Regions from separate parts of the Chromobacterium sp. CCUG 30098 genome, predicted to be linked through region 1. Evidence: predicted binding sites of a transcription regulator. Region 1 holds the regulator's gene; each other region holds the start of a gene.
The links. The regulator FNR, encoded in region 1, switches genes on or off when oxygen is low (the NO sensors DNR and NnrR bind a similar motif). The targets are predictions, from matches to a motif close to TTGATNNNNATCAA.
Positions count from the first base shown of each region.

Region 2: a site for FNR is predicted at 4,870-4,883, ahead of QUG03_RS20890 (quaternary amine ABC transporter ATP-binding protein). Genes of this name have one in related genera too.
Region 3: a site for FNR is predicted at 6,496-6,509, ahead of QUG03_RS22510 (adenosylcobalamin-dependent ribonucleoside-diphosphate reductase). Genes of this name have one in related genera too.

Region 1 is NZ_JAUCGS010000001.1:1,199,399-1,209,738, reverse strand. It holds gene iscX (Fe-S cluster assembly protein IscX) at 73-267, shown strand; gene QUG03_RS05660 (glutathione S-transferase family protein) at 440-1,075, shown strand; gene udk (uridine kinase) at 1,168-1,788, shown strand; gene QUG03_RS05650 (hypothetical protein) at 1,790-2,116, opposite strand; gene QUG03_RS05645 (VOC family protein) at 2,133-2,531, opposite strand; gene QUG03_RS05640 (inositol monophosphatase family protein) at 2,617-3,408, opposite strand; gene QUG03_RS05635 (RNA methyltransferase) at 3,612-4,391, shown strand; gene QUG03_RS05630 (DUF1853 family protein) at 4,381-5,304, shown strand; gene fnr (fumarate/nitrate reduction transcriptional regulator Fnr) at 5,364-6,110, opposite strand; gene hemN (oxygen-independent coproporphyrinogen III oxidase) at 6,220-7,626, shown strand; gene QUG03_RS05615 (alanine/glycine:cation symporter family protein) at 7,694-9,109, opposite strand; gene QUG03_RS05610 (methyl-accepting chemotaxis protein) at 9,673-10,340, shown strand, end outside.
Region 2 is NZ_JAUCGS010000012.1:38,750-49,089, reverse strand. It holds gene QUG03_RS20915 (DUF3483 domain-containing protein) at 1-197, shown strand, start outside; gene QUG03_RS20910 (electron transfer flavoprotein subunit alpha/FixB family protein) at 194-1,291, shown strand; gene QUG03_RS20905 (electron transfer flavoprotein subunit beta) at 1,288-2,061, shown strand; gene QUG03_RS20900 (aromatic ring-hydroxylating oxygenase subunit alpha) at 2,088-3,374, shown strand; gene QUG03_RS20895 (FAD-binding oxidoreductase) at 3,367-4,482, shown strand; gene QUG03_RS20890 (quaternary amine ABC transporter ATP-binding protein) at 4,926-5,972, shown strand; gene QUG03_RS20885 (ABC transporter permease) at 6,053-6,916, shown strand; gene QUG03_RS20880 (GlxA family transcriptional regulator) at 7,035-8,021, shown strand; gene QUG03_RS20875 (choline ABC transporter substrate-binding protein) at 8,157-9,095, shown strand; gene fdhA (formaldehyde dehydrogenase, glutathione-independent) at 9,227-10,340, shown strand, end outside.
Region 3 is NZ_JAUCGS010000017.1:34,601-44,940, reverse strand. It holds M-box (ykoK) riboswitch at 140-313, shown strand; gene QUG03_RS22525 (magnesium transporter) at 396-1,418, shown strand; gene QUG03_RS22520 (hypothetical protein) at 1,615-2,202, shown strand; gene QUG03_RS22515 (hypothetical protein) at 2,548-3,408, shown strand; gene QUG03_RS22510 (adenosylcobalamin-dependent ribonucleoside-diphosphate reductase) at 3,478-6,336, opposite strand; gene QUG03_RS22505 (DUF748 domain-containing protein) at 6,578-9,901, opposite strand; gene QUG03_RS22500 (glutamine synthetase family protein) at 10,305-10,340, shown strand, end outside.

The sequences.
Region 1 (10,340 bases):
CTTCGCGGCATCGCCGCTTGATAAGAAAAATCAAACTCAAGTACCGCAAATCAGGCTCAGGAGAGACACAAGATGAAATGGACCGACGTGCTGGACATCGCCATCGAACTGGCGGAAACCCATCCGGAAGTCGACCCCAAGACCGTGCGCTTCGTTGATCTGCACAACTGGGTCGTCGAGCTGCCGGATTTTGACGACGACCACAGCCGCGGCGGCGAACGCGTGCTGGAGGCGATCCAGCAAGCCTGGATCGACGAGGTGGAATAAGCCTCCCCGCCCCCCGTTTTAGCAAGGCCGCGTCGCAGGATGCGGCCTTTTTGCCGTCTTGGGCCCAAAACCCGCCGTCTCCGCATAGGAAAAGACGGGCCGATGGCGGTATCATCGGACAAAGGCTGCGACAGCCCGCCGGCAGCCTCCTCTTTCGAAACGGAGCTCCCTGATGTTCACCCTCATCATCGGCAATAAAAACTACTCCTCCTGGTCCCTGCGCCCCTGGCTGGTGCTGAAAATGCTGGACGAGCCGTTTGAAGAGCAGCAGATCGATCTCTATCTGTCCGACACCAAGGCCCGCATCCTGGCCGCCAACCCGGCCGGCAAGGTGCCCGTGCTGATAGACCGCAAGCTGCGGATCTGGGATTCGCTGGCCATCTGCGAATACCTGGCCGAATGCTTTCCCGCCGCCAAGCTGTGGCCGGACGACGCGGGACTGCGCGCGATCGCCCGCTCCATCGTCGCCGAGATCCACTCCGGCTTCTCCGCGCTGCGCGAACACCTAGCGATGAATCTGACGCTGCGCCACATCAATTATCAGAGCACGCCGGCGGTGGAGTTCGACATCGCCCGCATCATCTCGCTGTGGGAAGAGCATCTGCCGCGCCACCAGGCCAACGGCGAATTCATCTTCGGCGGCTTCAGCATCGCCGACGCCTTCTTCGCTCCCATCGCCACCCGCTTCCACACTTATAACGTCAAATTGCCGGAGCAATCGCAGGCTTACGTCGATCGTCTGCTGGCTTTGCCGGCGATGCGGGAGTGGTATGAGGCCGCCCAGGCGGAAGGTCAGCGCGCTTCATAGCGGATAATGTCGCAATTAGAGTGGAAGGACGCGCCATAACTCATTAGAATGGCGCGTTTTTTTATCATTTTTACGCGTAGAAGGATAGTTTCATGACCACCCCGTTCATCATCGGCGTTGCAGGCGGCAGCGGCAGCGGTAAAACCACGGTGACCAATCAAGTGCTGGAAACCATTGGCTCCGAGATGGCGGCAGTGATCATTCAAGACTATTACTACCGCGATCAGAGCCATCTGACCTTCGAACAACGGCTGGCCACCAACTACGACCACCCGCAAGCCTTCGATTGGCCGCTGCTGATCGAGCACATCGACGATCTGCGCAACGGCCGCGCCATCGAAATGCCGGTCTACGACTTCGCCAACCACACCCGCGCCGAGGAAACCATCACCGTGCAGCCGGCGCCGGTCATCGTCATCGAAGGCCTGTTCCCGCTGTACGACGCCGCGCTGCGCGACATGATGTCCTTGAAGATCTTCGTCGACACCGATTCCGACGTGCGCTTCATCCGTCGTCTCAAGCGCGACATCACCGAACGCGGCCGCACCACCGACAGCGTGATCGAACAATACCTGACCACGGTGCGCCCGATGCACAACCAGTTCATCGAGCCCACCAAGCGCTTCGCCGATGTGATCCTGCCGCACGGCGCCAATGATCCGGCGGTGGACATCATCACCACCAAGGTGGCCAGCCTGATGGTGCACAACTGATTTACCCGGCGGCGTCCGCGCCGCCGTCTTCCGCCCGCTCAGCGGGCCCCAAGCACAGGAGCACTCCATGCACACGATCAAACCGCGCAATCCGCACGCTTGCGCGCCCATCATGAAAAAAGGCGGCGCCCACGGACAAAGCCGCTCCGGACAGCGCCAGGCCGGACGCCAGGCCATGCTGGCCGAACTGGATCTGGATTGGGATCTGGATTGGAACGAAGCGGACGCCTATCCGCCGCAGCCGCAAGCCGCTGCCGACGACGAGCCGGCGGTTTTTGGCGACGTGAATAACAAAGAGCCGCGCAATGCGCGGCTCTTTGTTATTCACGGGGCCCAGCCGGCGTTTAAACGTCGGACTTCAACTGCAGCAAATCCCAGCGATTGCCGTACAAGTCCTCGAACACCACCACGGTGCCGTATTCCTCCTCGCGCGGCTGCTCGCTGAAGCTCACGCCCGCCGCCGCCATGCGGCGGTAATCGCGCCAGAAATCGTCGGTATGCAGGAAGAAACCCACGCGGCCGCCGGTCTGGCCGCCCACCGCCGCCTGCTGCCGCGCATTGCTCGCCTTGGCCAGCAGCAGCGCGCACTCGCTCGCTCCCGGCGGCGCCACGCGCACCCAGCGCTTGTCCTCGCCCTGGCGCTCATCCTCCAGCAAGACAAAGCCCAGCTTGTCCACATACCAGGCGATGGCTTCATCGTAATCCGTCACCACCAGGGCGACCGAACCCAAAAACTGTTTCATATCACGCTCCAAACAAAAACGGCGCCCCCGAGGACGCCGTGACGCGTTAGCCGCTCAAACCCCAAGGGGCCCAAACCGGCAGCGCTTACTTGCCGATATGCGGCGCCAGCGTATGCAGCAGCTGCGCCAGCACTTTCGGGTTGGCGGCGACGATGTCGCCGGACTCCAGCCAGCCTTGTTCGCCGGACAAATCGGTGACGATGCCGCCCGCTTCCTGCACGATCAGGCTGCCCGCGGCGATGTCCCAAGGCTTGAGGTTCAGCTCCCAGAAACCTTCCACGCGGCCGCAAGCGACATTGCACAGGTCCAGCGAGGCCGCGCCTTCGCGGCGTACGCCGGCGGTCTTGGCCAGCACATCCTTGAGCATGCCCAGGTATTGGTCGATATAACTTTGGTCGGACACCGGGAAGCCGGTGGCGATCACGCATTCATTCATCATGAAGCGTTTGGACACGCGGATGCGGCGATCGTTGAGGAAGGCGCCGACGCCGCGCGAGGCGGTGAACAGATCGTTGCGGTTGGGGTCGAAGACCACGGCTTGCTGCACCTGGCCCTTGTGCGCCAGCGCGATGGAGATCGCGTACTGCGGGTGGCCGCGCAGGAAGTTGGTAGTGCCGTCGATCGGATCGATGATCCACTCGTATTCCGACGAACCGATGCCTTTCGCGCCGGACTCTTCTGCTAGAATCGCGTGCTTGGGATAAGCTTCCAGAATGGAAGCGATGATGGACTCTTCCGCGGCGCGGTCCACTTCGGTCACGAAGTCATTGTGTTTCTTGCGCTCTACGCGCACCGCGTCGAGATTCAGCGACGCGCGCTGGATGACACTGCCGGCGCGGCGAGCGGCTTTCACCGCGACATTGAGCATCGGATGCATTGACGGCCTCTACACTTTCAACCATGACAGACGTCCGCCACATGACGCGACGTCTGCTAGTAACAATCTGGGTTAAGGAACAAGAAAAACCCGGCGCAATCGGGCAAGGCCGCACGCCTGCCCAATCCGGCAAACGCTGGCCTTGCGCGCAAAACGGCGCGCGGGCTTTTCGATAAGCCGGCTATTTTAATGTGAAACTGCTGATGAATAAACCCCAAGTACCTGATTTTCTGAAAAACATTCGCATCGTGTTGGCCCGCCCCAACCATCCGGGCAATATCGGCTCCGCCGCCCGGGCGATGAAAACCATGGGCCTGAGCCGGCTGTATCTGGTTGAACCCAAAGTGTTTCCCAGCGACGAGGCCAATACGCTGGCCTCCGGCGCGGTGGATCTTCTGGAGCAGGCCACCGTGGTGTCCAGCCTGGCCGAGGCCTTGCAAGACGTCACCATCGCCTGCGCGCTGACCAGCCGCCGTCGCGAGCTGACCACCCCGCTGTCCACCCCGCGCCAGACCACGCCGGAACTGGTGGCGCGCGCCCGCGCCGGCGAACAGGTGGCCCTGGTGTTCGGCAACGAGACCTTCGGCCTGTCCATTGAAGAAGTCGAACAATGCAACCGCCTGGTCACCATCCCCGGCAACCCGGACTACTTCTCGCTGAATCTGGCGATGGCGGTGCAGGTGATGACTTACGAACTGTTCAGCCACACCGGCGTGGACGTCGACTATCTGCGCGCAGACAGCGACGCGGCGGCGCTGGGCGAGGTGGAGGGCTTCTGCGGCCACCTGGAACAGACCATGGACAAGATAGGCTATTTCCGCCGCCGCAACAGCGAACGGATGATGCGCCGGATGCGCACCCTGTTCAACCGCGCCGGCCTGCTGCGCGAGGAAATCGACATCCTGCGCGGCTTCCTCAAACAGGTGCAGCGCGCCGCCGACGGCGAAGTCCGCCGCGACGCGCCCGGACAGGATGGCGAATAAGCCGCCGTTCACCCTGCCCTACGCGCACCCGGCGGTGCGCGATCTGGCTTTTCTGCTCTCCGCGCCCTCGCCCTGGCGCAGCGGCGCGGACATCCCGCCGCAGCGGCTGCTGGGGGCCGACGGCCCGGCCTTGCTGCAAACGCTGGACGCCGATCCTGCCGAACTTCAGCACTGGCTGGCGCGCCAGCCCACCCGCCGTCTGGGCCATTACGCGGAACGGCTGCTGTCCTTCTGGTTCCGGCTGGCGCCGCACATCGAACTGGTGGCCAGCAATCTGCCGGTGCGCGCGCCGGACGGCCGCACCGTCGGCGAGTTCGACTTCTTGCTGCGCCTAGACGGCCAACCGCTGCATCTGGAAGCCGCCAGCAAGTTCTATCTGCAACTGGGCCGCAGCGCGGACACCTTGACCGGCCCCAGCCTACGCGACGCCTGGGCGCTGAAAGCCCATAAACTGCAAACCCAGCTGCGCCTGTCCCGCCACCCGGCTGCGCAAGCGACGCTGCCGGCAGGCTTTGAGGGCTGCGCGGTCGGCGCTCGGCTCAGCGGCTGGCTGTTCCACGCCCGCGACACCGCGCCGGAAGCGCCGCCCGGCGCCCAGCCGCTGTACGGGCAATACTGGCCGCTGCGCGGCGACTGGCCGGCGCTGAACGCGGATTCGCGCTGGGCCTGGCTGCCCAGGCTCAGTTGGCTGGCGCCGGCGCGCCGCTCGCGGGAACACACCGCCGACGCGGCGGAACTACGCGCGCGCCTGGAACAGGCCGAGGCGCCGCAGCTGCTGGCCGAACTGCAGCCCGGCCCCGACGGCGACTGGCATGAAGTGGCCCGCGGCTTCGCCGTGCCGCCGGGCTGGCCTCAGGAGGCGCCGCTGTCGCGGCTGCTGCTGCAAATCGCGGACTGCGCGCCGGCCCCATGAAAAAAGGCAAGCCCGAGGGCTTGCCTTGCGTTTTCCATCTGTCCGCCCGCGCGGCGGAATCAATGTCCGTTGGCGTGAGCGCAGCCGGAAATCAGCGCCTTCAATTCGTCCACCATCACCAGTTGGATGTGCTTGTGATCGACGGTGATCCAGCCTTGCTGCTGGAACTTGGACAGCGTGCGGCTGACGGTTTCCAGCTTCAGGCCGAGGAAGCTGCCGATTTCCTCGCGGCTCATGCGCAGGATGAAGTCGTTGGCGGCGAAGCCGCGGGTGGACAGACGCTGCGACAGATTGAGCAGGAAGGCGGCCAGGCGCTCTTCCGCCTTCATGTTGCCCAATAACAACATTACATTCTGATCGCGAACGATCTCGCGGCTCATCAGACGGTAGAAATGGTGCTGCAGGGTGGGAATTTCGCGGCCCAGGCTCTCCATGCGGCTGAACGGCAGCTCGCACACCTCGCTGTCCTCCAGCGCGATGGCGTCGCAGCCGTGCACATTGGCGGAAATGCCGTCCAGGCCCATCAGTTCGCCGGACATATGGAAGCCGGTGACCTGCTCGCGGCCGTCCTGGCTGGCGACGCTGGTCTTGAAGAAGCCGGTGCGCACCGCGAACAGCGAACGGAAGCCTTCGCCGCTGCGGAACAAGTACTCGCCGCGCTTCAAACGGCGGCTTTGGCGGATCACCGCGTCGAGCTGGGTCAGCTCCTCGCGGTTAAGCCCCACAGGTAGACAAAGTTCCTTCAGGCTGCAGTTGGAGCAGGAGACCTTCAGGTTATGCAAAGAGATATGGTTCTGATCGGACATGGCATGTTTAGTACAAGCTTGCGATGAAGCTTGACCCTTATCAAAGCGAAATTCGCAGGATTTCCGCAAATTTACCAGTCCACCAGAGGTTTTGCCATCCAAATACGACATGAAGACCACCCACCCATTTTCTCCTGCCCATTTTGAATTCGACCGCGCGCTGATTGAGCGCCTCGACGGGACAGGTCCTAGATATACGTCATACCCGACAGCGGATCGCTTTACGCCGGGTTTTGCCGAAAGAGACTACATCCACTGGCTACGGCAGCGCAGCATCGGCGCCAACCGGAAACCTTTATCATTGTACGCTCATATACCTTTTTGCAACACTATCTGCTACTACTGCGGTTGCAACAAGATCATCACCAAGGACAGCGGCAAAGCGGACTTGTACCTGGACTACCTGGAGAAGGAGGTCCGCATGATCGCCTCCTGTCTGGGCCGCCGCGAGCAAGTGATACAGCTGCATTTCGGCGGCGGCACCCCCACTTTCTTGTCCGACGCGCAACTGGAACGATTGATGACCTTGCTCAAGACTCATTTCGAGTTCTTGAAGGAGGGGGAGTATTCCATAGAAATAGACCCGCGCAAAGTCAGCGCGGCGACAATCTTCAAACTGGCCGAACTCGGCTTCAACCGCATCAGCGTCGGGATTCAGGACTTTGAACCGACGGTGCAGCAGGCGGTGAACCGGGTGCAGTCCGAAGAGGAAACGCTGGAGGTGATCCAGGCCGCGCGCGACGCCGGTTTCAAGTCCGTCAGCGTCGATCTGATCTACGGCCTGCCGCTGCAGACCCGGGAATCGGTGCGCCGCACGCTGGACAAGGTGATCGCCATCGGGCCGGACCGGCTGGCGCTGTACAACTACGCCCACCTGCCCACCGTGTTCATGCCGCAGCGGCGCATCAACGAGGCCGATCTGCCCTCGCCGGAAACCAAGCTGGACATCCTGCAGGATTCGGTGCAGCGCCTGGCCGACGCCGGCTATGTCTTCATCGGCATGGATCACTTCGCCAAGCCGGACGACGAACTGGCCTCCGCCCTGCGCCAGGGCCGGCTGCAACGCAATTTCCAGGGCTACTCCACCCATGCGGACTGCGACATGATCGGTCTTGGCGTGTCCTCCATCGGCAAGGTCGGCCCCTGTTACAGCCAGAGCGCCAAGGACCTGGACAGTTATTACGCGGCGCTGGACAGCGGCCATCTGCCGGTGTTGCGCGGGCTGACGCTGGACAATGACGACATCCTGCGCCGCAGCATCATCCAAGGCCTGATGTGTCGCTTCTCGCTGTCGGTGGAGGCGCTGGAAGAGATCCACGGCATCAACTTCGCCGAGTACTTCGCCGAAGAACTGCCGCAGATCCGCGAATACCAGCAACTGGGCCTGCTGTCCTTCGACGGCGACTTCATCATGGTGGAGCCCAAGGGCCGCTTCCTGATCCGCAATATCGCGATGATCTTCGACCGGCATCTGCGGGAGCGCCGCACCCAGGCGCGCTACTCCAAGACCATTTGAACGGGGCTAGCAACAAAACAGCCCGCGTCATGACGCGGGCTGTTTATCGTTGGAGCCGGACGCAGGCTTACCAGATGTCTTTTTCCACCTTGGCCGCCAGTTCCGGGTAATCCGCCACCTTGAACACCGGGGTGGACTCGCCCCGCTTCAGCTGACGCTCGTAATCCTTCAGCACGATGAAGAAATAACGCGACAGCAGCACGATGGCCACCAGATTGATCAGCGCCATCAGGCCCATGGCGAAGTCGGCCATATCCCACACCAGCGGCAGGCTGGCCACCGCGCCGAACATCACCATCGCCAGCACAATCAGACGGAAGGCCAGCAAGATCCCCTTATTGCTGCGGATGAATTCGACATTGCCCTCGGCGTAAGCGTAATTGCCGATGATGGTGGAAAAAGCGAACAGGAACATCGCCACCGCCAAGAAGGACGCGCCTATCGGGCCGAACTGCGATTCGATCGCCTTCTGCGTCAGCGCCACGCCGCTCAAACCCTGGTCATACACGCCGGACAGCAGAATGATGGCGGCGGTGGCGGTACAGATCACCATGGTGTCGATGAAGACGCCGAACATCTGGATCGCGCCCTGACTCGCCGGGTGACGCGAAGTCGCCGTCGCCGCCGCGTTGGGGGCGGAGCCCATGCCCGCCTCATTGGAGAACAGGCCGCGCTTGATGCCCAGCATCATCGCCTGGCTCACCGCATAGCCGGCGAAGCCGCCCGCCGCCTGCTCCAGACCGAAGGCGCTCTTGACGATCAACACGATCAAACCCGGCAGCTCGGCCGCGTGCGCCGCCAAGACATAGAAGGTCATCAGCAGATAAATGGCCGCCATCACCGGCACCAGCCACTCGGCCACCCGCGCCACCGAGCGCACGCCGCCAAAAATGATGGGGGCTGTCATCACCACCAGGGCGATGCCCACCATATAGCGGTTCCAGCCCCAGGCGCCCTCGGTGGCCGCCACGATGGAGTTGGCCTGCACCGCGTTGAACACCAGGCCGAAGGCCAGGATCAGACACAGGGCGAAGATCACGCCGAGCCAGCGTTGCCCCAGGCCTTTCTGGATGTAGTAGGCCGGGCCGCCGCGGAAGGTGTCGTCATGGTGATTGGTCTTGAACAGCTGCGCCAAAGTCGATTCGGCGAACGCGCTGGCCATGCCCAGCATGGCGGTCAGCCACATCCAGAACACCGCGCCGGGGCCGCCGGCGGCAATGGCGATGGCCACGCCGGCGATATTGCCGGTGCCCACCCGGCTGGCGAGGCCGGTGGCGAAAGCCTGGAACGGCGAAATATCGTCCTTGCTGCGATGGCCCCCGCGGCCGCCCATCATTTCGCGCCAGCCGCGCGCGAACAGCCTCAGCTGCAACAGGCCGGAACGCAACGAGAAATACAAGCCGACGGCCAGCAACAGGCCGATCAGCATCTTGCCCCAAATCACATCATTGGCGGCATTGATAAACGAATGAAGCAAGTCCATGGATCCTCTTAAAGCTCTGAGCGTGGCAATCTGGAAATGGGCGACGCGCGCCGGAAGGATTTCAGACTGGAAGATTGACCCCGTCCCGATCTTGGCGCCGGGCTCGAGGGTTGCGGTCTTGACGAGACAGCTCCCCGCGGCCGTCAGGCCGCCTGCTTCGGGACACCGCTTCGTCAGACTGTTTTGATGCGAAACCCGGCGAATTTAGCAAAATAGAGTGATTGCTGGCAATGCCGGACGCCATCGGCCAAAGCCGCGCCAGCCGGCTTTCCGTCGCGCCCGGACACGCCTTTGTCATTGACCCCGTCCAGAGAGTGGCCTATTTATCCAAGCACAAAACAATCAAAAGTCATTTTTGATGACTTAAGCATTATGGCCGGTTGTCTTCATACGCCAGACAAGGCAAAGCTCATGCTCCCGCCCGCAATGAACTGATACGCGGCGCTTCAGCCCAGCCATCGCATTTCATGCGGCAATCGCAGTCCGTGAAAATTGCCTATTCTGGAACTGGCGCGGTAGACGTTCACATTGCGGGCGTCGCCGCCACAGTCAGGAGCGAAATCATGACAACGCCCGTGGTAAGGCTGATGCAGCGCTTGAGCTACCCCAGCCGCTTTGCGCTGATCGGCGCGGTCTTTGCCGTCGCCTTACTCTATATGGTGTACGGTCTGTATCGAACAAATCAGGACAATATCGACTTTTCGCAAAAAGAAAGAGTCGGCGTGTCCTACATCCAGCCGCTGCATCACCTGCTGGGCGCGCTGGAACAAGCTCAGGATCTGGCCGTGCGAGCGGCGCAGGGCGAGGCCGCCGCCAAGGCGGCGCTGCCGGCGGCGCAGGCGCAGTTGGAGCAAGGCTGGAACCGGCTGCAAAGCGCCCATGAACAATACGGCGCCATCCTGCAAACCGACGAGGCCTGGAAAACCGCCAGCGCCGCGCGAGGCACGCTGTCGCGGATAGGTGCGGCGCCGCCGCCGCAAGTGATCGCCAGCTTCGACAGCACAGCGGACAAACTCAACGCCCTGCTCGGCGCCGCCAGCGACAATTCCAATCTGACGCTGGACCCGGACATCGACAGCTATTACCTGATGGACGCCGCCACCGCCAAGCTGCCCTCGCTGAGCAACTATATCGGCGAAGCGCTGGCCTGGGCTGCCAAACCGGAAGCCGGCCAGGCGCTGACGCCGGCGGAACGCGACCGCCTGGTGGAACTGCGCCCGCTGATCAACGG
Region 2 (10,340 bases), on a different contig from region 1:
CCGGTGCCGGCCGCGTCGCGGTGGCTTGCCCCAACTGCACCGCGATGCTGGAAGGCGTCAGCGGCGCGCGGGCGGAGGTGGTGGAGTTGGCGGAACTGGTGGCGGAGCGTCTGGAGACCGGCCCGGAGGCCGGGCAAGAGCGGGGCGATGCGCGGCGCGCGGCGGCGCAAGGCCGGCTGGCGAAGGAGGAGGCATGACGATGAAGCAGACCGCGCCGCGGGTGGACCCGCGCCGGCCCTGGGTGCGTTCGCCGGGCGGGCTCAAGCGCATCGTGCTGGGCGAGGACGGCGGCCTGCGCGACGCGCCGCCGGCGAGCGCGGCCAGGCTCAAGCCGCTGCGCAGCGCCGGACCGTTCGATGGACGGCTGTTGGTGGTGGCGCACGCCGAGCGCGGTCAGCTGGACGAGGCGGCGCGCGAGGTCATCGCCGCCGCCGCCCTGCTGGCCGGTCCGCGCGAGGAGGTGCTGGCGGTCTTGTTCGGCATGGAAGGCTGCGCCGACGCCGAACTGGCGGAACTGGCCTTGGACCGCGTCTTGACGCCGGCCGATCCGGGCTTTGCGCCGGAAGCCAAGCTGGCCTTGTTGCGGCGGCTGTGGCGGCGGGAGCAACCGAGCCATGTGCTGTTCGCCGACCGCGGCGAGGACGCCGATCTGGGCCGGCGCTTCGCCTGCCGCGAGCGCCTGTCGGTGCTGACCGACGTGGTGGAAATCGCCGCCGACGGCGTGCGCCGCCGCCGGCCGGGAGCGGGCTTCAGCGTGCACCCGCGCGCCCAGGCGCTCTTGCTCGCGCGCGGCGTGGCCGACGTCCGCCTGCCCTTCGTCGGGCGCGGGCTGCGGCAGGCTTGCGCGCCAGAGGCGGCGGAGGAGCGGGTGCGGGACCTGGGCGGCGTCGCCAGCCCGGCCTCGCAACTGGCGCTGGAAGAAGCGGACCTGATCCTGGCCGCCGGCAACGGGGTCAGCGACGTGCCGGCCTTCCTGCGGCTGGCGGAATCCATGGGCGCGGCGGTGGGCGCCTCGCGGGTGGCGGTGGACGATGGGCGTTTCCGCCGCGACCAGCAAGTGGGCGCCACCGGCCGCAGCGTGCAGGCCAGCGCCTATCTGGCGCTGGGCATTTCCGGCGCGGTGCAGCACCTGCAAGGCATCAAGGCCTGCCGCCATGTGATCGCGGTCAATCTGGACGCGGCCGCGCCCATGGTCAAGCGCGCGGACCTGAGCGTGATCGACGACTGCCAGTCCTTCATTCAGGCCTTGCAGGCCTTGCTGGAGCTTGAGAACAAGGAGATCGGACCATGAGCGAGACAGCGCTTTCCGCCGGAACGGCGGCGAAAACGGCGGTGCTGGTGGCCCCGGCGCCGCATCCGGTCAGCGGGCGGCCCTGCGCCGGCCCGGGCGATCTGGCGGCGCTGGCGCTGGCGCGCCGGCTGGGCCGAGCCTTCGTCGTCTTGCACGCCGGGGACGCGGACAAGGAGGCGCTGGCCGACTACCTGGCTCAGGGCGCGGCGGCCATCGCCGTGTTGCAGCCGCCGGCGGACAGCGACCCGACGCCGGCGCTGATCGCCGCGCTGGGCGATTTCGAACTGATTCTGTGCGGAGAACGCTCCGGCGGCGGCGAGGCGTCGGCGCTGCTGCCCTATCTATTGGCCGAAGGCCTGGACCGTCCGCTCTTGCCCGGCGTGCTGTCCTTGACGGAGGAGGGCGGAGAATGGCGGGCGCTGCAAGGCCTGGCCAGGGGGCGGCGGCGACGGCTGGCGGCCCAGGCGCCGCTGCTGGCCAGCGTCAAGCCGGACGGCGCGGAGCCACGCTGGTCCTGGGCCGGCTTGCAACGCGGCGTGGTGACGCGCCGCGCGGCGGCGGGGGAGCCCGTGCCCGCGCCCAGGCTGGAGCCGGCGCGGCGCGCGCGGGCGCTGGCGGCGCAGCGCGGCAGCGGCCTGGAGCGCCTGCTGGGGGCGATTGCCGGCGACGATGCGACTGCCGGGGGGCGCGTCGTAAAACAGGGGGATTCCGTCGAGAAAGCGCAAGCGGTGCTGGATTACCTGCGTCAACATCGGCTCGTCGATTTTTGAGCCGCCCGCCATCAAAGGAGCGAGACATGTCCCACAGCGTCATTCCCTTCCCGGCAGCGACGACGGCCCCGCTGCGCGAACTGCTGGCCCGCCGCCGTCCCGGCCACAGTCTGGAAGCGCCGTTCTACCGCTCGCCGCTGGTGTTCGAGGCCGATCTCGAATACATCTTCCGCCGCCACTGGATCTATGTCGGCGTCAGCGCGGAAATACCCGAACCGGGCGACTACCTGACCGTGGAGCTGGGGCGCGATCCCATCCTGATCCTGCGCGACGACGACATGGTCATACGCTCTTTTCACAATGTCTGCCGCCACCGCGGCTCGCGGCTGTGCGCCGAGCGTCAGGGCTCGGTGGGCAATCTGGTCTGCCCCTACCATCAATGGACTTACGACCTGTCCGGCCGGCTGATCTTCGCCGACCACATGGCGGACGGCTTCGACCCCTCGCATCACAGCCTCAAGCCGGTGGCGCTGAAAAACCTGGAAGGGCTGCTGTTCATCTGCCTGGCCGAGCGGCCGCCGGAGGACATCGACGAGATGATGGCGCGGATGGCGCCCTATATCGCGCCGCACCGCATCGATGATTGCAAGGTGGCGGCCCAGGTGGACATCGTCGAGGCGGGCAACTGGAAGCTGACCATGGAGAACAACCGCGAGTGCTATCACTGCACCGCCAACCATCCGGAGCTGACCGTTTCGCTGTACGCCTACAGCTACGGCTTCGCGCCCCGGGCCGAGCAGGCCTCCGGGCTGGCCGATTACCAGCGCGTCGTCGCCGAGCACCACGCGCGCTGGGAGGCCGGCGGTTTGCCCTCGGCGGAGATCGAGCGCCTGTCCGAAGTGTCCGGCTTCCGCGCGATGCGCATGCCGCTGGACCGCAAGGGCCAGTCCCAGACCGTGGACACCGGCGCGGCCTGTCGCAAGCTGCTGGGCGATCTGCGCGACCCGGCGTCCGGCGGCCTGTCGTTCTGGACCCAGCCCAACTCCTGGCACCATTTCATGGCCGACCACATCGTCACCTTCACCGCCTTGCCGCTGTCGGCGGAAAGCACGCTGGTGCGCACCACCTGGCTGGTGCGCAAGGACGCGGAGGAGGGCGTGGACTACGAGGTGGACAACCTCACCCGGGTATGGAAAGCCACCAATCAGCAGGACCGCCGGCTGGTGGAGGAGTCGCAGCGCGGCATCAACGGCTCCGCCTATCGGCCCGGTCCTTATTCGCCCTACACCGAGGCCTTGGTGGAGAAATTCACCCACTGGTACGCGCAGCGGCTGGGCGACGGCCTGGAGCGGGAACGGCGCGACCATGAATAGCGCACCGCCGGCCAGCCCATTGGATGATCTCCCGTCAGCCGCCGACCTGCCGCTGTGGCGGGCCGGCGAGGACAGCCTGCTCGTCTGCGTTCAGGCGCGGGAGGAAACCCACGATGTCAAAACCTTCGTGTTCCGCGCCGAGCCGCCGCGCCGCTTCCCTTATCTGCCCGGCCAGTTCATCACGCTGGAACTGGACATCGACGGCGCCGCGGTCAACCGCTGCTACACGCTGTCGTCCACGCCCACCCGGCCGGACCGGGTGTCCATCACCGTCAAGCGCATTCCCGGCGGCGTCGTTTCCTCTTGGCTGCACGAGCATCTGCGCCCGGAAATGGCGCTGCGGGTCTTGGGGCCGGCCGGCGAGTTCAGCTATGCGCGCCACGCCGCTTCGCCCTATCTCTTTCTGTCCGCCGGCAGCGGCATCACCCCGCTGATGTCGATGACCCGGGCGCTGACCGATCTGGCCTCCGGCGCCGACATCCTGTTCGTGCACAGCGCGCGCTCGCCGCGCGACATCGTGTTTCGCAAGGAATTGAGCCTGCTGGCCAGCATCCACCCCACTTTCAGCCAGGCGGTGATTTGCGAACACCGGGCGGGAGAGCCGGATTGGGCCGGCCTGATCGGCCGGCTGGACCGGACGCTGATCGAGCGCATGGCGCCGGATCTGCACGCGCGCCAGGTGTTTTGCTGCGGCCCCGCGCCCTATATGGCCGCGGTGCGCGAGCTGCTGCGCCAGTGCGGTTTCGACATGAGCCGCTATCACGAGGAAAGCTTCAATTTCGCCGAACTCAGCGCGGCGCCGCCGGACGAGGCGGTGCGGGCGCCGCAGCCCGGCGTCGAGGGCCGCGGCTTCAATGTGCGCTTCGCCAAAACGGGGGACGATTTATCGGTGGCGCCGGGGCAGACGGTGCTGGCGGCGGCGCTGGCCAAGGGCATGCGCCTGCCGGCCTCCTGCACCCGCGGCGTGTGCGGCAGTTGCAAGAGCCGTCTGCTGGAAGGTCGGGTGGACATGCGGCACCAGGGCGGCATCCGGCCGCGCGAAGTGGAGCAGGGTTATTTCCTGCCTTGCTGCAGCCTGCCCTTGAGCGATCTGGTGGTGGATCGCTGAGCGCCTGTCCAAAGTCTCGCGAGCCAGGGCGAAACAAGGCGGAAACGAGCGAAAAAGCGGCATGTACAAGCGGCATTGCGCGTTTTGAGCGGGTACTCACCGTACAACGCTTCACGAAGCGCAGCCGTCTTTGACAGCTTCCGCGCGCGCGTCCGTCGCCTCCCCGTCCTTCACGCCTGTCCGGCCGCGGCCGGCGTTTTTGTTTTTGCCGCCGGCGGCGGATTGCGGTTTTTTTACGACACAGGCCGGCCGGGCCGGAGACGAAAGCCGGCGCTGGATTTGGCGGCCAGGCCTATGCCGGCCGGTTTTGCGCGCGGATGTCGGATTTGGACGGCTTGTTGTCGGAATACCCTTACTTGGCCCAGCCCTTCCTTCCTATCTTGAACCTTGATTTACATTAAACATTCTTCGAATTGTCAGCGGCCGCGCCGAAGGGAGCCGGGATGCAAACGATCAAGGTCGAGGTCAGAAACCTCCACAAGGTGTTCGGCGGCAAGCCGGCGGAAGTGATGCCCTTGCTGCGGGCCGGCGAGAGCAAGGACGAAGTGTTTCGGCGCACCGGGGCGGTGGTGGGCGTCAACGACGTGTCGTTCTCGGTGCGCGCCGGCGAAATCTTCGTGCTGATGGGCCTGTCCGGCTCCGGCAAATCCACGCTGATCCGCCTGATCAACCGCTTGCTGGAGCCCAGCGCCGGCCAGATCCTGCTGGACGGCCAGGACCTGACCCGGCTGTCGCCCAGGCAATTGGTGGCCTTGCGCCGCCGCGACATGAGCATGGTGTTCCAGAGTTTCGCGCTGATGCCGCACCGCACGGTGCTGGACAACGCCGCCTTCGGCCTGGAAGTGGCCGGCCTCGGGCGCAAGGCCCGCGAGGCGCGGGCGCGGGAAGTGCTGGAGCAAGTGGGGCTGGCCGCCTTCGCCGGCAAGTACCCGCATCAGCTCTCCGGCGGCATGCAGCAGCGGGTGGGCCTGGTGCGCGCGCTGGCGGTCAATCCCTCGCTGATGCTGATGGACGAGGCCTTCTCGGCGCTGGACCCGCTCAAGCGCGCCGAGCTGCAGGACTTGCTGCTGCAATTGCAGCGCGAGCAGCGCCGCACCATCGTCTTCGTCTCCCATGATCTGGAAGAGGCGCTGCGCATCGGCAGCCGCATCGCCATCATGGAGGGCGGCCGGCTGGTGCAGGTGGGCAGCCCGCGCGAAATCATCGAATGCCCGGCCGACGACTATGTGCGCAACTTCTTCAAGAGCGTGGACACCTCGCGCTATCTGCAGGCCAAGGATCTGATCGAAGCCGCGCCGCCGCCGCGCGCGACGGCCGCTCCGCACGTGGAGCCGTCCTGTAGCCTGTCCGATGTGCTGTTGCGGCTCCAGGGGCAGGCCGAACCGCTGCAGGTGCGCGACGACGACGGCCGCTGCCTGGGCGTGATCACCCCCAGCAGCGTGCTCAACAAGCTGTCCCAGCACCGCCCTAGCGCGGCCGCCCACCACTGAACCCCAACGGGCGTCGCCGGCGCGGGGGCGTGTGGCTCTCGCCGTCCTGAGCGCGTCCGGCGAGACGAGGAGCACGCCGCATGGCCGACACCAGTCCCCAGTCCCCGCTGCCGATAGGCAGCTGGGTCAACCAGATCATCCATTTTCTGCTGGAAAACAACGCCGGCGCCTTCGACGCCGTCGGCGGCGGCATCGACTGGTTCGCCACCCAGGTGGAGGCCTTGTTGCAGGGCGTGCCGCCATGGGCGCTGGCCGGCGTGTTCGCCGGCGTCGGCCTGTGGCGGCTGGGCTGGAAGTTCGCCGTCTTCGTCTGCGCGGCGCTGGGCTTGATCTGGGCCACCGGCTTCTGGAGCCAGACCGTCGCCACGCTGGCGCTGACCCTGTCCGCCACCTGCGTCAGCCTGATGCTGGGGGTGCCGCTGGGCATCTGCTGCGCGCGCTGGCGCTGGGTCAACGCCCTGGTCCGGCCGGCGCTGGACTTCATGCAGACCATGCCGGCTTTCGTTTATCTGATTCCCGCGGCAATGTTCTTCGGACTGGGGCGGGTGCCGGGCATCCTGGCCACGGTGGTGTTCGCGGTGCCGCCGGCGGTGCGCTTGACCAATCTGGGCATCCGCCAGGTGAACCGGGAGCTGGTGGAGGCGGGCAACGCCTTTGGCTGCACCTCTTGGCAATTGCTGTTCAAGGTGCAGCTGCCCATCGCGCTGCCGTCCATCATGGCCGGGGTCAATCAGACCATCATGATGGCGCTGTCCATGGTGATCATCGCCTCCATGGTGGGGGCCGGCGGCCTGGGCAACGATGTCCTGGCCAGCATACAGCGGCTGGACGTCGGCCTCGGTTTCGAGAGCGGGCTGGCGGTGGTGCTGCTGGCCATCATCCTGGACCGGATCACCGAAAGCTTCGGTCGCGCGCCGAAAGCGGGCGCCGCGGCCGACGGCTGAGGATGAAACAGGAGGAAACCAGGGACGAAACAATACCTGCGCAACGGTTTTCAAGGCCGGCTGCGAACCGCTTCGGAGCAGAACAACAATCCTCGCAACGCACACATTGGAGGTCGTGATGGGACCGCAACAGATCGCCTCGTTGTCGCATATCGCCTTTTTGCTGCTGGACCGGTTTTCAATGATCGCGTTCTCCAACGCGGTGGAGCCGTTGCGCATGGCCAACTACCTGTCGCGCAAGAAGCTGTACCGCTGGAGTCTGCTGTCGGCGGATGGCGAGCCGGTCAGCGCCAGCAACGGCCTGAGCTTGTCGCCGATCTCCGCGCCGGGCCCTCCGCAACAGTACGACATGCTCATCGTCTGCGGCGGCTGCCAGGTGCGCGAGGCGGCCACCGACAAGGTGCAGGCGCTGATCCGCCGCTTCGCCGCCCAGGGCGTGCCGCTGGGATCGATCTGTACCGGCACCTTCGCGCTGGCCCGGGCCGGGGTGCTGAACGGCTACCGCTGCGCCATCCATTGGGAAAACCTGCTGTCCATCAGCGAGGAATTCCCCCGCACCCGCTTCACCTCGGACCTGTTTGTGCTGGACCGGGACCGCTTCACCTGTAGCGGCGGCACCGCGCCACTGGATTTCATGTGCCATCTGATCCGCCACAAGGGCGGCAAGAGCCTGGCGGCCGACGTCTCGGTGCAATTCATCGTGGACCGGCTGCGCGACGACGGCGACCGCCAGCACATCCCGCTGCTGGCGCGCATCGGCACCGGGCACGAGGCCTTGCTGGACGCCGCCTTGTCGATGGAGAGCAATATCGAGAACCCTCGCTCGCTGGAACATCTGGCGGCGGAGCTGGGCGTGTCGCTGCGCCATCTGGAGCGCTTGTTCAAGCGCTATCTGAGCACCACGCCGGCGCAATACTATTTGGATCTCCGCCTGCGCCGGGCGCGTGAGCTGCTGCTGCAAACCAATATGAGCGTGATGGAAGTCACCGTGGCCTGCGGTTTTCTGTCCTCCTCGCATTTTTCCAAGTCCTACCGCGGGCTGTTCGGCTACCCGCCCAGCCGCGAGCGGCAACAATACCTGGTGGCGGCCGGGGCCATCGCCTGAATGCCTGTTCAAGGCCGGCCGCGCCTTGTCTCGTTCCGGCTCGCGAGACCTTGAACGGGTGCTGGAAACCTAATGGGCGGCGCGGCAGCGGCCGCCGGGCGGACTCTCGCCATCATCGCTGCCCGGGAGGAAGGGATGAATCGATTCAAAGCAATGTCCGCGGCGCTGCTGCTGGCCATCGCCGGCAGCGCGGCGGCACGGGAGCCGGCCGCCTGCCGCAATGTGCGTTTCGCCGATGTCGGCTGGACCGACATCGCGGCCACCACCGGCATGGCCAGCGTGGTGTTGGAGGCGCTGGGCTACCGCCCCAGCGTGACCATGGCCTCGGTGCCCATCGCCTTCTCCGGGCTCAAGAGCCGGCAGATCGACGTGTTCCTCGGGTATTGGAGCCCGTCGATGACGCCGCTGATCGAACCCTATCTGAAAGCGGGCCAGATCAAGGTGCTGGCCGAGCCCAATCTGAGCGGGGCCAAGTACACGCTGGCGGTGCCGGACTACGTGGCCGCCGCCGGCCTGCGGGATTTCAAGGACATCGCCCGTTTCAAGGCGCAGCTGGACGGCAAGATCTACGGCATCGAAGCCGGCAACGACGGCAACCGCCTGATCGACGACATGATCCGCAAGCGACAGTACGGCTTGGGCGGCTTCAAGCTGGTGGAGTCCAGCGAGGCCGGCATGCTGGCCGAACTGGAACGCGCCGAGCGGAGGAAGAAATGGATGGTGTTCCTGGCCTGGGAGCCGCACCCGATGAACGTCAGGCACAAGCTGCGCTATCTGTCCGGCGGCGACGCGGTGTTCGGCCCCAACTTCGGCGCGGCCAGGGTCTTCACCGCGCTGCCGCCGGATTACGAAGCGCGTTGCGCCAATGTCGGCCGCTTGCTGCGCAATCTGCGCTTCAGCACCGATATGGAAAACCGGGTGATGGGGCCGATCATGGACAAGATCAGGCCGGAGGTGGCGGCGCGGGAGTATTTGAAAAAGAACCCGGCGGTGCTGACGAGCTGGCTGGCGGGAGTGGACACCTTCGACGGCCGGCCTGGGCTGAGCGTCGTCGGCCAGGCGCTGGCGCGCTGAGAACCTGTTTACGATCGTGGCGCGTTTGATCGCAAAGGGGTCGCTTTGACTCAAGGCCGGCGTCGCTTTCTTTCCTAGCATCGGGAGCTGATGTCGCCGGTATCCGCCGGCGCGGCAGCGAGGAGACGATGATGACAGGCAATCGCGGAGTGGTGTACCTGGCGCCGGGCCAGGTGGAAGTGCGTTCCATACCCTTTCCGGAACTGGCGTCCCCGGCCGGGCGCAAGCTCGGCCACGGCGTCATTCTCAAGGTGCTGAGCACCAATATCTGCGGCTCGGACCAGCATATGGTGCGCGGCCGCACCACGGCGCCGGCCGGCCTGGTGCTGGGACATGAAATCACCGGCGAGGTGATAGAGACGGGCGGCGATGTGGAAACGCTGCGCATCGGCGATCTGGTGTCGGTGCCGTTCAATGTGGCGTGCGGACGCTGCCGCTGCTGCAAGGAGCAGGATACCGGCGTGTGCCTGTCGGTGAACCCGGCGCGGGCCGGCGGCGCTTACGGCTACGTCGACATGGGCGGCTGGGTGGGCGGCCAGGCGGAATACGTGATGGTGCCTTACGCCGACTTCAACCTGCTGAAATTTCCGGACCGGGATCAGGCGCTGGCCAAGATCCGCGACCTGACCTGCTTGTCCGACATTCTGCCCACCGGCTATCACGGCGCGGTGTCGGCCGGCGTGGGGCCGGGCAGTACGGTCTACGTGGCCGGTGCGGGTCCGGTGGGCTTGGCGGCGGCGGCTTCCGCGCGCTTGCTGGGCGCGGCGGTGGTCATCGTCGGCGACGTCAATCCGGCGCGGCTGGCCCATGCCCGCGCCGTCGGCTTTGAAACCGCGGATCTGTCGCAGGACGCGACGCTGGGCGAGCAGATCGCCGCCATCCTGGGTGTGCCGGAGGTGGATTGCGCGATCGACGCAGTCGGTTTCGAGGCGCGCGGCCACGGCCACGCCGCCTCGCGGCAGGAGGCGCCGGCCACCGTGCTCAACGCCTTGATGGAAGTGACGCGCGAGGCCGGGCGCATCGGCATTCCCGGGCTCTACGTGACCGAGGACCCCGGCGCGGTGGACGCGGCGGCCAAGCAGGGCAGCCTGTCGGTGCGCTTTGGCCTGGGCTGGGCCAAGTCGCACAGCTTCTTCACCGGCCAGACTCCGGTGATGAAATACAACCGCGCGCTGATGCAGGCGATTCTGTGGGACCGCATCCCCATCGCCGAAGTGGTGGGCGTGGAGATCATCAGCCTGGACA
Region 3 (10,340 bases), on a different contig from region 1:
CGTTCACAGTCCGTCGAGCAAAGCGAGACAAGGCGAGGATAGTTGAAGATGCGAATGCGCCTACGGCGCGCGGGCATTCTGAACACCCAGTCACCGCGTCCCGCCTTACAAACGCGGACAATTGAATAGGCTCTCAGATGCAGTGTCTCGTTCGGCGAGGCTCCTATGCAAACACAGGTCACTGATCTGACGACGTCGAGAGACGCCCAAGGTTAGGACAGGCTTTATCGGATTAAGGTATAGCCCAAAGTGACTTCCCGCATGCAGTCGGGATACGTTGCATAGTGCCAAAACTTAGACGCGGAGATAGCTTTTCTGCACTCTCTCTTCTGGTTTACGCCCCCATTGTGACAACTGTTTGTGGTTATAAAACAGCTAACGGGGAATACCTCAAAATGTCTTTTGCAAGCATCACCCTGCCTACCGCTCAGGCAAACGAAGTCAATCTGAAAGAAACCGTCGCCTCCTACATGAGCGACTCGCTGATCACCCTCAGCCGCGACATGAAAGTCAGCGAAGCGCGCGAGCACATGCTCAAACAGCTGCGTGACGAAGACATTCCCGCCCAGATTTTCGTCATCGACGGCAGCCGCTTCCTGCACGGTCAACTCTCGGTCAAGCGCCTGCTGACCGAAACCGACCTGACGCTGCCGGTTTCCGCATTGATGGGCCCCACCGCTTTTGTCGTCGAGCCTAACCAACAGCGCCGCGATATCGTGCCGGAGCTGATAGACAAGGGCGTGGACCTCGCGCCCGTGGTCAGCGGCGGCAAGCTGCTGGGCGCTCTGTACGAAAAGGAAATCGCCGCGTTGATCCGCGACGAAGGCACCGACGACGCGCAACGCCAGGGCGCCAGCCTGCCGCTGGAGACCTCCTACCTGGAAAGCTCCCCGTGGAGCTTGTGGAAAAAGCGCCTGCCCTGGCTGCTGCTGCTGTTCTTCGCGGAAGCCTACACCAGCACCATCCTGCAAGTGTTCGAAGAGCAGTTGGAAGCCGCCATCGCCTTGGCCTTCTTCATCCCCCTGCTGATCGGCACCGGCGGCAACAGCGGCACCCAGATCACCTCCACCCTGGTGCGCGCGATGGCGATGGGCGAAGTCAGCCTGCGCAATGTCGGCACGGTGCTGCGCAAAGAGGTGACCACTTCCTTCATGATTGCGCTGGCCATCGGCGTGGTGGCCTGGATACGGGCCTGGATGCTGGGCGTGGGCGACGAAGTGGCCTTGGTGGTGTGTCTGACCCTGATCGCCATCACCATCTGGAGCGCCATCGTGTCCTCCATCATCCCGATGCTGCTGAAGAAAATGCGCATCGACCCGGCCGTGGTGTCGGCGCCGTTCATCGCCACCTTCATCGACGGCACCGGTCTGGTGATTTACTTCAATATCGCCATGCTGGTGATTTCCGACCTAGCCTAAAGCCCGCTCAAGGTCTCGCGGACCTCCGCGAGACCGAACAGCATCGCGCAAACGACTCAAGTCCGGGGACAGCCTACGCCTGTCCCTGCCATCGGCTTGATCGCAAGGCAGAGCGCGCCAAGCCCCATCAAAATCGAGCGGCCATGCCGGCGCCTGCCGGCGCGCCGCCACCGGCAATATTGCAAGGAGTTACCCGATGAAAAACCATACGGTAACGAATCATCAGGATGGCCTCAGCCCCGCCGCCGCTAGCCGCCACACGCTGCTTGGCAACTTGAGCAAGCAGACCGCGCCGAAGCTGAAATCGGACAAGGCGACCCGCCCGGCCGACGAGTGGCAATCCGCCAGCGTGCTTCTGGACCTCCCTCAAACCAATGCCGCTCTATTCCACACGCTGTTGATGGGCATGCTGGCGATGGATGACGCGCAGGCGCTGCAAACCGTGTATCCCTCCCTCAAATGCCTAGGGCCGCAGCCTTGCCCCAGTCCCTCAATGAGCTGTATCAGCCCCATCCAAACCGAACACCCCATGACAGCCGACAAAGACTACCCCTTGGGCTTTGCGGTGCGTGCCCATGACGGTCATGGAGCAGCCATCGCCTATGCCGCGCATGAAATGCGCGACATTCATGGCGGCATGCGCTTGAAATCGACTATCGCGCTGCCTGGAGCCCTTCCCTGTTCGCGGCTGCAAGGACACCTGGATCACTTTGCCGCTGAATTTGGCCATTGGCACGCGGCGGCGATGTCCGGCGGCAGCACCTGGGCGGGTTTGCTCTTATAAGCGCCGATTCACAACACAACCGACGCTGCCTTGCCCGACGCGCCGCGCCGCCTGCGCTGGCACGTCGGCGCGCCTGGCCTTGGGGCAGCCCTCGCCGCGCAAGCCAAAAGCGAAAGAGGCCATGCGCGCGCACGGCGATAGACACTCCGCTTCCCGCCCCATGTTTTCACGAAACGCAAGCACCTTTGAACAGGCGCTAAGGCCAGTCCTCCTCCCTTGGTTTTTATCACATCATCGCCACATTGTTTTTGCCTAGAAGTCATGCTAATGTCCTGATAAATTTAAATAATCAAGACATACGCCGGCACCTCATTTCATCGCAACGCCACTTAAACGGCCTCTTTCATGACCCATTCAAACCGTAAACGCTTCGCCGCCGCGCTGGCGCTGGCCGCGGCGCTGCCGCTGGCGGCCCACGCCGAAACCTTCGACCTGGGCGCCATTCTCAAGGACGGCATCAAGAAGGCGCTGCAAAAAGATCCCGCCGCGGACGGCGCCGCCGCCCCGATGGCTCCCGGCGTCTACGACGGCTCCGACAAACAATTCGAGCGCACGCTGACCATCCGTCCCAACGGCAAGTTCGAACTGGAAGTCATGCAAAAAGGCAAACCCGGCCAACTGCGCTCCGGCTCCGGCAGCGGACAGTTGCAGGCCAACGGCGGACAGTGGCGCTATAGCGAAGGCATCTGCACGATGAACGTCCTGCCCCAGGCCTCCGCGGTGCAAGTACAGGTGGAGCGGTGCGCCAGCGCCTTCGGCGACGTGCCCTTCGACGGCGTTTATCGTCTGAGCAAAGCGGCCGGCGGCGCCCAGGCCGGCGGCGGCAAGAACAAGGCCTTGGCGGCGCAGCTGAGCTGCCACAATCTCAACCTCAGCGAAAACGGCGTCGCCAAACTGCTGGCCGCCGCCGCCGGCACCACGCCCAATCAGGTATGGGAACACGAGCTGGCCTTGCCGGGAGGTTATGACTACGGCGGCCTGCCTATCCGCTCCGTGCAGCTGTCCGAAGTGGACGGCGGTTTCCTGGCGCTATTCGTGGACGGCGACGCCGCCGCCATCAAGAGCGCGATCAAGAAGGCCCAGCGCAAGAGCAGCAGCGCGGCAATGTTGAGCAAGGTGGAGGAAAGCTATCCCTTCCCGGGCAAACCCAACGGCCTGCCCTATGTGCAGTGCCGCAGCAAGGCGGTTCAACACGGGCTGTATTGACGCTTGCCCCAAACGACAATGGCCCCGGCAAACGCCGGGGCCATTGCATTTAGTCGACCCGTTTAAAGCTCAACCGCAAGCGCCGACATGGCCGCAGGCGGTGCAGAACTCGCAGCCGTCTTTCTTGATCAGCGCGTGGTTGCCGCATTCCGGGCAGGGTTTGCCCGGCACCTGTTTCAAGGCGGCGCTGGCTTCCGGGCTGAACAGATCGCTCTGCTCCGGCACCATCACCCCCATCTCCTCCAGCGGCACGCCTTCCTCGGTCAGCACGCCCAGCATCGCGTAGCGGTGGATGATCAGCTGCGCCAGATAGGCGACGGTGGACGGCCAGCTCTGCGATTTTTCCACGCCGGGGATGCGGGCGAAGAAATCGCCCTGCGGCTCGGCGTAGCTCAGCAGCTTGCGCAGCTTGAGGCCGATCCAGGCCGGATCTATCACCCGCATGTCCAGGCTCAGCATTTTGCACAGGCCGTCCAGCTCGCGCGGGTAGGCGCCGGCCAGCCACATCGAATACGGCCGGCGCTGGCCGTTGGGCAGCACCAGTTCCTTGATGAAGAGCACGAAGTCGTCGCCGGTTTGCGGGTTGCTGACGTCCACCGACCAGCTCATGGTGCCGTCGGTGCCGGATTTGGGCTCCTTGCGCGCGAACAGCGCGTCCATCACCGGCGTCGGCTCGTTTTGATCCGCCGGCAACGCCCCTAGTTGTTCGACGCGGTGGCGCACCACCTTGCCCAGGGCCGCCGAAGCCGAGGTGGCGTAGACGGTGCGCTCGCCCAGATCGAACACATAGCGCTTGTCGCCGTTGGTGTGCGACAGCGCGTCCAGCTTGGCCGCCAGCCAACCGTGATCGCGGCAGCGCATGTCCATGGACAGAGTCTTGGCCACCGCGCCCAGGCCGCGCTGTTCTTCCGTGGCGTTGACCCAGCATTCGAACGGCGACACCCGGCCGTTCTCCACATGGCCGACCACCACGGCGAAATCGCCGGCGTCGCCTTCCACCATGAAGGTCCACGACGGGTTGCCTTCCTTCAGCTTGGGCCGGTTCGGCCATTTCAGGCTGGACAGCGCCGGCGTCGGCGCGGTGTTGAGCACCACGCGGCGGTCCGGGTCGCCGTCGCCGCTGCCGGACAGGTCCTGCGGCGTGGCGGCGCTGGGCTTGGCCGGCTCCACCGACAACACCGAACCCAGCACATTATTGGGCCGGTAGGTGGTGATGCCCTTCAGGCCGGCGCGCCAGGCTTCCAGGTAGAGGCTTTCGAAATCGTCGAAGGGGTAATCGCCGGGCACGTTCACCGTCTTGGAAATGGCGGTGTCGATATAGGGCGCCACCGCCGCCACCATGCGCATATGGTCCAGCGCGCTCATTTCCAGCGCGGAAACGAAGTAGTCCGGCAAGGCGTTGGTGTCGCCGCCCTGCATCCGGTAAACGCGGTAGGCGTGGTCTTCCACCAGGTATTCCTGCTGGCTGCCGTCGGCCATGCGCTTCTTGCGGGTGTAGAACCAGGAGAACGGCGGCTCGATGCCGTTGGAGGCGTTGTCGGCGAAGGCCAGCGAAATGGTGCCGGTGGGCGCGATGGACAACAGGTGCGAGTTGCGGATGCCGTGCTTGCGGATGCGCGCCTTGATCGCCTCCGGCAGCCGGCTGGCGCAATGCGGCGCGGCCAGGTAGGCGTCGGCGTCGAACAGCGGGAAACCGCCCTTCTCGATGGCGAGATCCACCGAGGCGTCGTAGGCGGCGTCGCGCATCGCCTCGGAAATGCGGCTGGCGAAGCGGCGGCCCTCCTCGCTGTCATAGCGTATTTTCAGCATGATCAGCGCGTCGCCCAGGCCGGTGAAGCCCAGACCGACGCGGCGCTTGGCCTGCGCCTCGCGCTGCTGTTCTTCCAGCGGCCACACCGTCAGGTCCAGCACATTGTCCAGCATGCGCACCGACATGCGCACCACTTTCTCGAAGCTCTTGAAGTCGAAGCTGGGCTTGTCGCCAAAGGGCTGACGCACGTGGCGGCACAGATTGATGGAGCCCAGGTCGCAGCAGCCGTAATCCGGCAGCGGCTGCTCGCCGCAGGGGTTGGTGGACTCGATCACCTCGCAATAGGACAGATTGTTGTCCTGATTGATGCGGGTCATGAACAGCACGCCCGGCTCCGCGTGGTCGTAGGTGGAGGCCATGATCTGCCGCCACAGCTCGCGCGCCGGCACCGCGCGGTAGACCCACAGGCCGTCCGCGCGCTGATAACTGTCGGGGAAAGCGTTGGACGACGGCTCCACCGCGTGGGTCAGCTCCCAGGCGGCGTCCGCCTCCACCGCGCGCATGAAGTCGTCGGAGACGCCCACCGAGATATTGAAATTGCGCAGATCGCCCTGGTCCTTGGCGTGGATGAAGTCCTCCACGTCCGGGTGGGAAATGTCCAGCACCCCCATCTGCGCGCCGCGGCGCGCGCCGGCGGACTCCACCGTTTCGCAACTGCGGTCGAACACCCGCATATAGGACACCGGGCCGGACGCGCGGCTATTGGTGCCCTTGACCCGCGCGCCCTTGGGACGGATGCGCGAGAAGTTGTAGCCGACGCCGCCGCCGCGGCGCATGGTTTCCGCCGCCTGCAGCAAGGCCTCGTAAATGCCCACCTTGCCGTTTTCGGTTTCGGACACCGAATCGCCCACCGGCTGCACGAAGCAATTGATCAAGGTGGCGCGCAGATCGGTGCCGGCGGCGGAATTGATGCGGCCGCCGGGAATGAAGCCGTTTTCCAGCGCCTGATAGAACAACGGCTCGAAACGAGCCGGCTCGCTTTCCAGCGCCGCCAGCGCCTTGGCCACGCGCAGGCGCACTTCGCTCACGCTGTGTTCGCCGTTCTTGGCGTATTTTTCCAACAGCACCTCGCGGGAGATGTCCTGCTCGGTCATGGCGGCGATGTTTTCCTGCTTCATGGTTCCCGGTTCCTCTTGAATTGCGGCCTGCGGCGGCCAGGGCGGCCCCCTTCCAGCATGCAATGGACCGTGTGGGCCGCAAAAGGTTTCAACACGTCCGATACGCAATATCTGGAAAAGAAAAACGGCGTATTACACTATATGTAGTTACGCCGTTCGTTGACACATATCAAGCGCTATTCCACGCCGCCGCCGCTTTTCCCGCTTGTCATGGGTAAAAACACGACGCGCGGCCGCCGCCTCACGGCGTCTTCAGCTTCACCTCCAGCGGCACCCCGTCGCGGCCGGCGGAGACCTTGACCGGCTCGCCCAGCTGGATGCGCTCCTGCAAGGCCGGATCGGTCTTGAGCATGGCCGCGCGCGCGTTGGCGGCGCGTTGCTTGGCCAGTTGCTGCAGGCTGGCGTCGGTGATGCTCTGCGCGGCGATCAACTCGTCCCGCAGCAGCTTGCCCAGGGCCGCGCCGGACGGCCCGCCCGGCTTCAGCGTGTGGCCCAGCAGCTTGAAGCGGCCGATCTGCTTGCCGTACATCGATTTGACCGCGGACAGGATTTCCTCGTCCTGCATGTCCGGCAGCGGCAGCGGCTCGCCGGCGCCCAGCTGATGGCCGGCGGCGGCGAAGATCGCCAGATCGGTTTGCGCGCGCGCCATTTCCTTGCGGTCCGCGTCGGCGTTGTAACCGCCGCTGATGGACAGCATCAGCTTGGGCCGCTTGACCATCAGCCCGGCCACCTTGACCAGCTTCTCCCGCTCCGGCGGCGTCACATTGGCCTCGCCGGCCACGAAGCGGATATCGTCGAAGCCCTCGCCGCCCAGCAAGGCGCCCAGCGCGCGGAACGGCGCGGTCACCACCTTGGTCACCACGTTGACGATGGCTTTCCAGATGATCTTGCCATAGCTGAACTGCGGATCGTCCAGGCTGCCGGCCACCGGCAAGTCCAGGTCGATGCGCTTGTCGCTGTCCTCCAGAATGGCCACCGCCAGCCGCAGCGGCAGCCGCGGGCCCTTGTATTCGCTGTCCGGCAGCTCGTCGCCCAGTTGCAGAGAATCGATCACCACCCGGTTCTCGCCCTTGAGCTGGCGCTGCTCCAGCAGATAGCGCAGATCCACCGACAAGCGTCCGTCCTTGACCTGCCAGCCGGCGAAGTTCATCGAATACGGGTTCAAGGTGCCCATGGAGATATTGCGGAAGGCCAGGGTGATGTCGGTGTTGTCCGTGGGCGCCAGCGGCGACAGCGCGCCGCGCACCTTGACGTCGCCGAACTGGTCCACGTCGCCGTCCAGCGTGATGTTGCCGCGCTGCTTGGCGCGGGTGGACAGGTTCTGGATGGAGCCGCGCAGATTATGCATGTCGGACGCGAAGTCAGGCTTCATGCCGTGGTCGGCGAACTGCACCCGCCCGCCCTGCACATGGATGGACCGGACCTCCACCAAGGGCAGCGGCGCCGCCTTGGCCGCCGGCGCCGGGGTCGCCGGCTTGCCGCCCTGGCCGGCGAACAGCCGGGTCAAATTGAGCTCGCGCTTTTCGTCCAGCACCAGCCGCGCCGCCGGCCCTTGCAGCCGCACATCGTTGATCGTCGCTTTCAGTGGCATGCCCTGAGCGCTGAGGCCGCGCACTTGCAGATCGCGCCACCCCAGCAAGGGCAGCTTCTCGCCCGGCTCGTACACCGCCAGCCGCGCCACGCCGGCGGAGCCGCCGACGCGCCAGCCGCGCGCGCCGACATCCAGATTCAGATCCGCGGACAACGCGCCGCCGCCGAAACGCAACGAGGTTCCGCTCAAGGCGTACGGCGCCAGCGGCGCCAGCTGCACCCCGTCGGCGCGCAGCCTGCCCTTGAGCGCGCCGGCCGCGGCGTCGATATCGGCTTTGACCGCCAGCTTGCCGCCGTTGAGCCCGCCGGCCAGATCCAGCGCTAATTGCCGGCCGTCGTCCACCTCCACCGTGCCGCCCAGGCCGGACAGCGTCATGCTGGCCGGCTTGGACAGGCTGCGGTCGGTCCAGCGCAGCTGGCTGTCCTGCAAAGCCATTTCCGGGTAATCGAACTTCCAGGCCGGCGCGGCCTCGCCTTGCGCGCGCGCCGGGGCGGCGGCCGGTTTGGAACCGCCGGCCGGCTCGAACAAGCGGGCCAGATTGATCTGGCCGGCGCGGTCGCGCTCCACCTGCGCGTCCAGTCCGCTCAAGCTCAGCTTGCCCGGCTCGATGCGACGGCCTTTTTGCGACAGCTGGCTGGACGCCAACTCGGCGCTGGCCAGGCTCAAGACCGGCGCCGCACCCTGCGCGCCCAGCTTCAGCTCGTCCAGCCGCGCCAGCAGGCCGGTCAGCGCGAAGCCGTTGTCCGGCGACAAGGAGAAACGGCCGGACAGCAAAGGCAGTTTGGCCTCCAGCGCCAAGGGCTGGCGGAAACCCTGATCCGCGTAGCTCACGCGCCAATTGCGCAGCTTGATCGCCTCGATGTTCACCAGCCACGGCAGCGGCGCGGCCGCCGGCTGCGGCTTGGCGGCGGCCGGCGCGGCCGGAATCGCCTTCTGCCAGTCCACCGTTCCGTCGCGGTCGCGCCCGGCCATCGCCAGACCCTGGTCCAGTTCGATGGACTGCACTTTCAGCATTGAACGCGCCAGATCCAGCGCGCCGCCTTCGACGCGGACTTCCGGAATCGTCAGTTCGCTGCGGCCGCCCGGCGCCTTCAGCGCGAAGCGCAGCAGGCTGGCGCGGAACGGCGACACCGTCAGCTCCGGCGTCTTGCCGGACATTTCAAAATGGTAGCGCGCGGACACGGACAGCCGCCCTTCCGGCGCGGCGGTGTTGAAATGCGGCTGCACATAGGGCCAGACCGAGGCCAGCGGCAACTCCGCCATCTGCGCCTCGCCGTCCGACTTCAGCGGTTGCAGATTGATGCTGCCCTTCCAGTTGAAGCGGGTGCCGTCGGTCATGGCCGCCTGCATCGTATAACTGCCGTTTTCCGGCAGCGTGGACAGGTCCAGCAGCGACAGATTCAACGGCACCAGGGTGAAGCGCTCGTCGCCGCCCAGTTGATCGGACAACTGCGCCTGGCCCTTGCGGATGTTCAAGGCCTTGATCATCAGCCGCGGCAGCTTGTCCGAGCCCCCTTCGGGCTTGGCCGGGCCGGCGGCGTCGGCGACGAAGCTGGCCCAGTTCCACTGCCCGGCGCGGTTGCGCGCCAGGGCCAGCCGCGGCTCTTCCAGGGAAAACTCCTGCGCCTGCCAGCGGCCGATCAAGAGCATGGACGGATCCAGGTTCAGATACGCCCGCTTCACCGCGAACAGCGGCCGGCCGTCGCCCTCGCTCAGCTTGAGATCCCTGACCTCCAGCGACATGTCCCAAGGCGTGATCCTCACCTCGCCCATGCTCAGCGTGCGGCCTATGCTCTTTGCCCACTTGGCCGCGGCGTCGCTGATCATGCCCGGCGCCAGCCAGCCCAGGAAGCCCCACAGCAGGGCCAGCAAGACGATGGGAACCGCCAGCCAGCGCAGCCAACGACGGCGCGGTTTAGACGCTGGCGGCTTGGAATCTGAAGCGGGAGTGATCTGTTCGGTATCGTTTTCCATATCGTCTAATTCTAATACTCATAAAGAGGTCTTAACAGTCCCCTGGGCAGATTTCCCTGTTGCCGCAAACCAACAACTGACCAGCATCCAATCAATAATCATTGCGAATGTCCACGCGCCGGGACTAGCATGCATTCGTTCAAAATATTGAACATTTCGAACCAAAAACGATCAATGCTTTCAAAGCGGCATTGTGCCTTATTACCAAATCTGAGAGGAGCACCCGGATTGCCGATCCATCATTGGGCCCGATTCCAGCCCCGTCCCGCCTGCCCGCGCAGCCCCGGCTGCCGCACACTGGACCGTAGATTATTTTTAGTACAAGCGCAGCGGCCGCATACGCTGAGGCACGACGCCCAGCGCGACAGCAGCTCGGGCGCGCACACATGACAACAGAGGCTTTATGAATAACGCAGAACAAATCAACAAATGGCTGGAC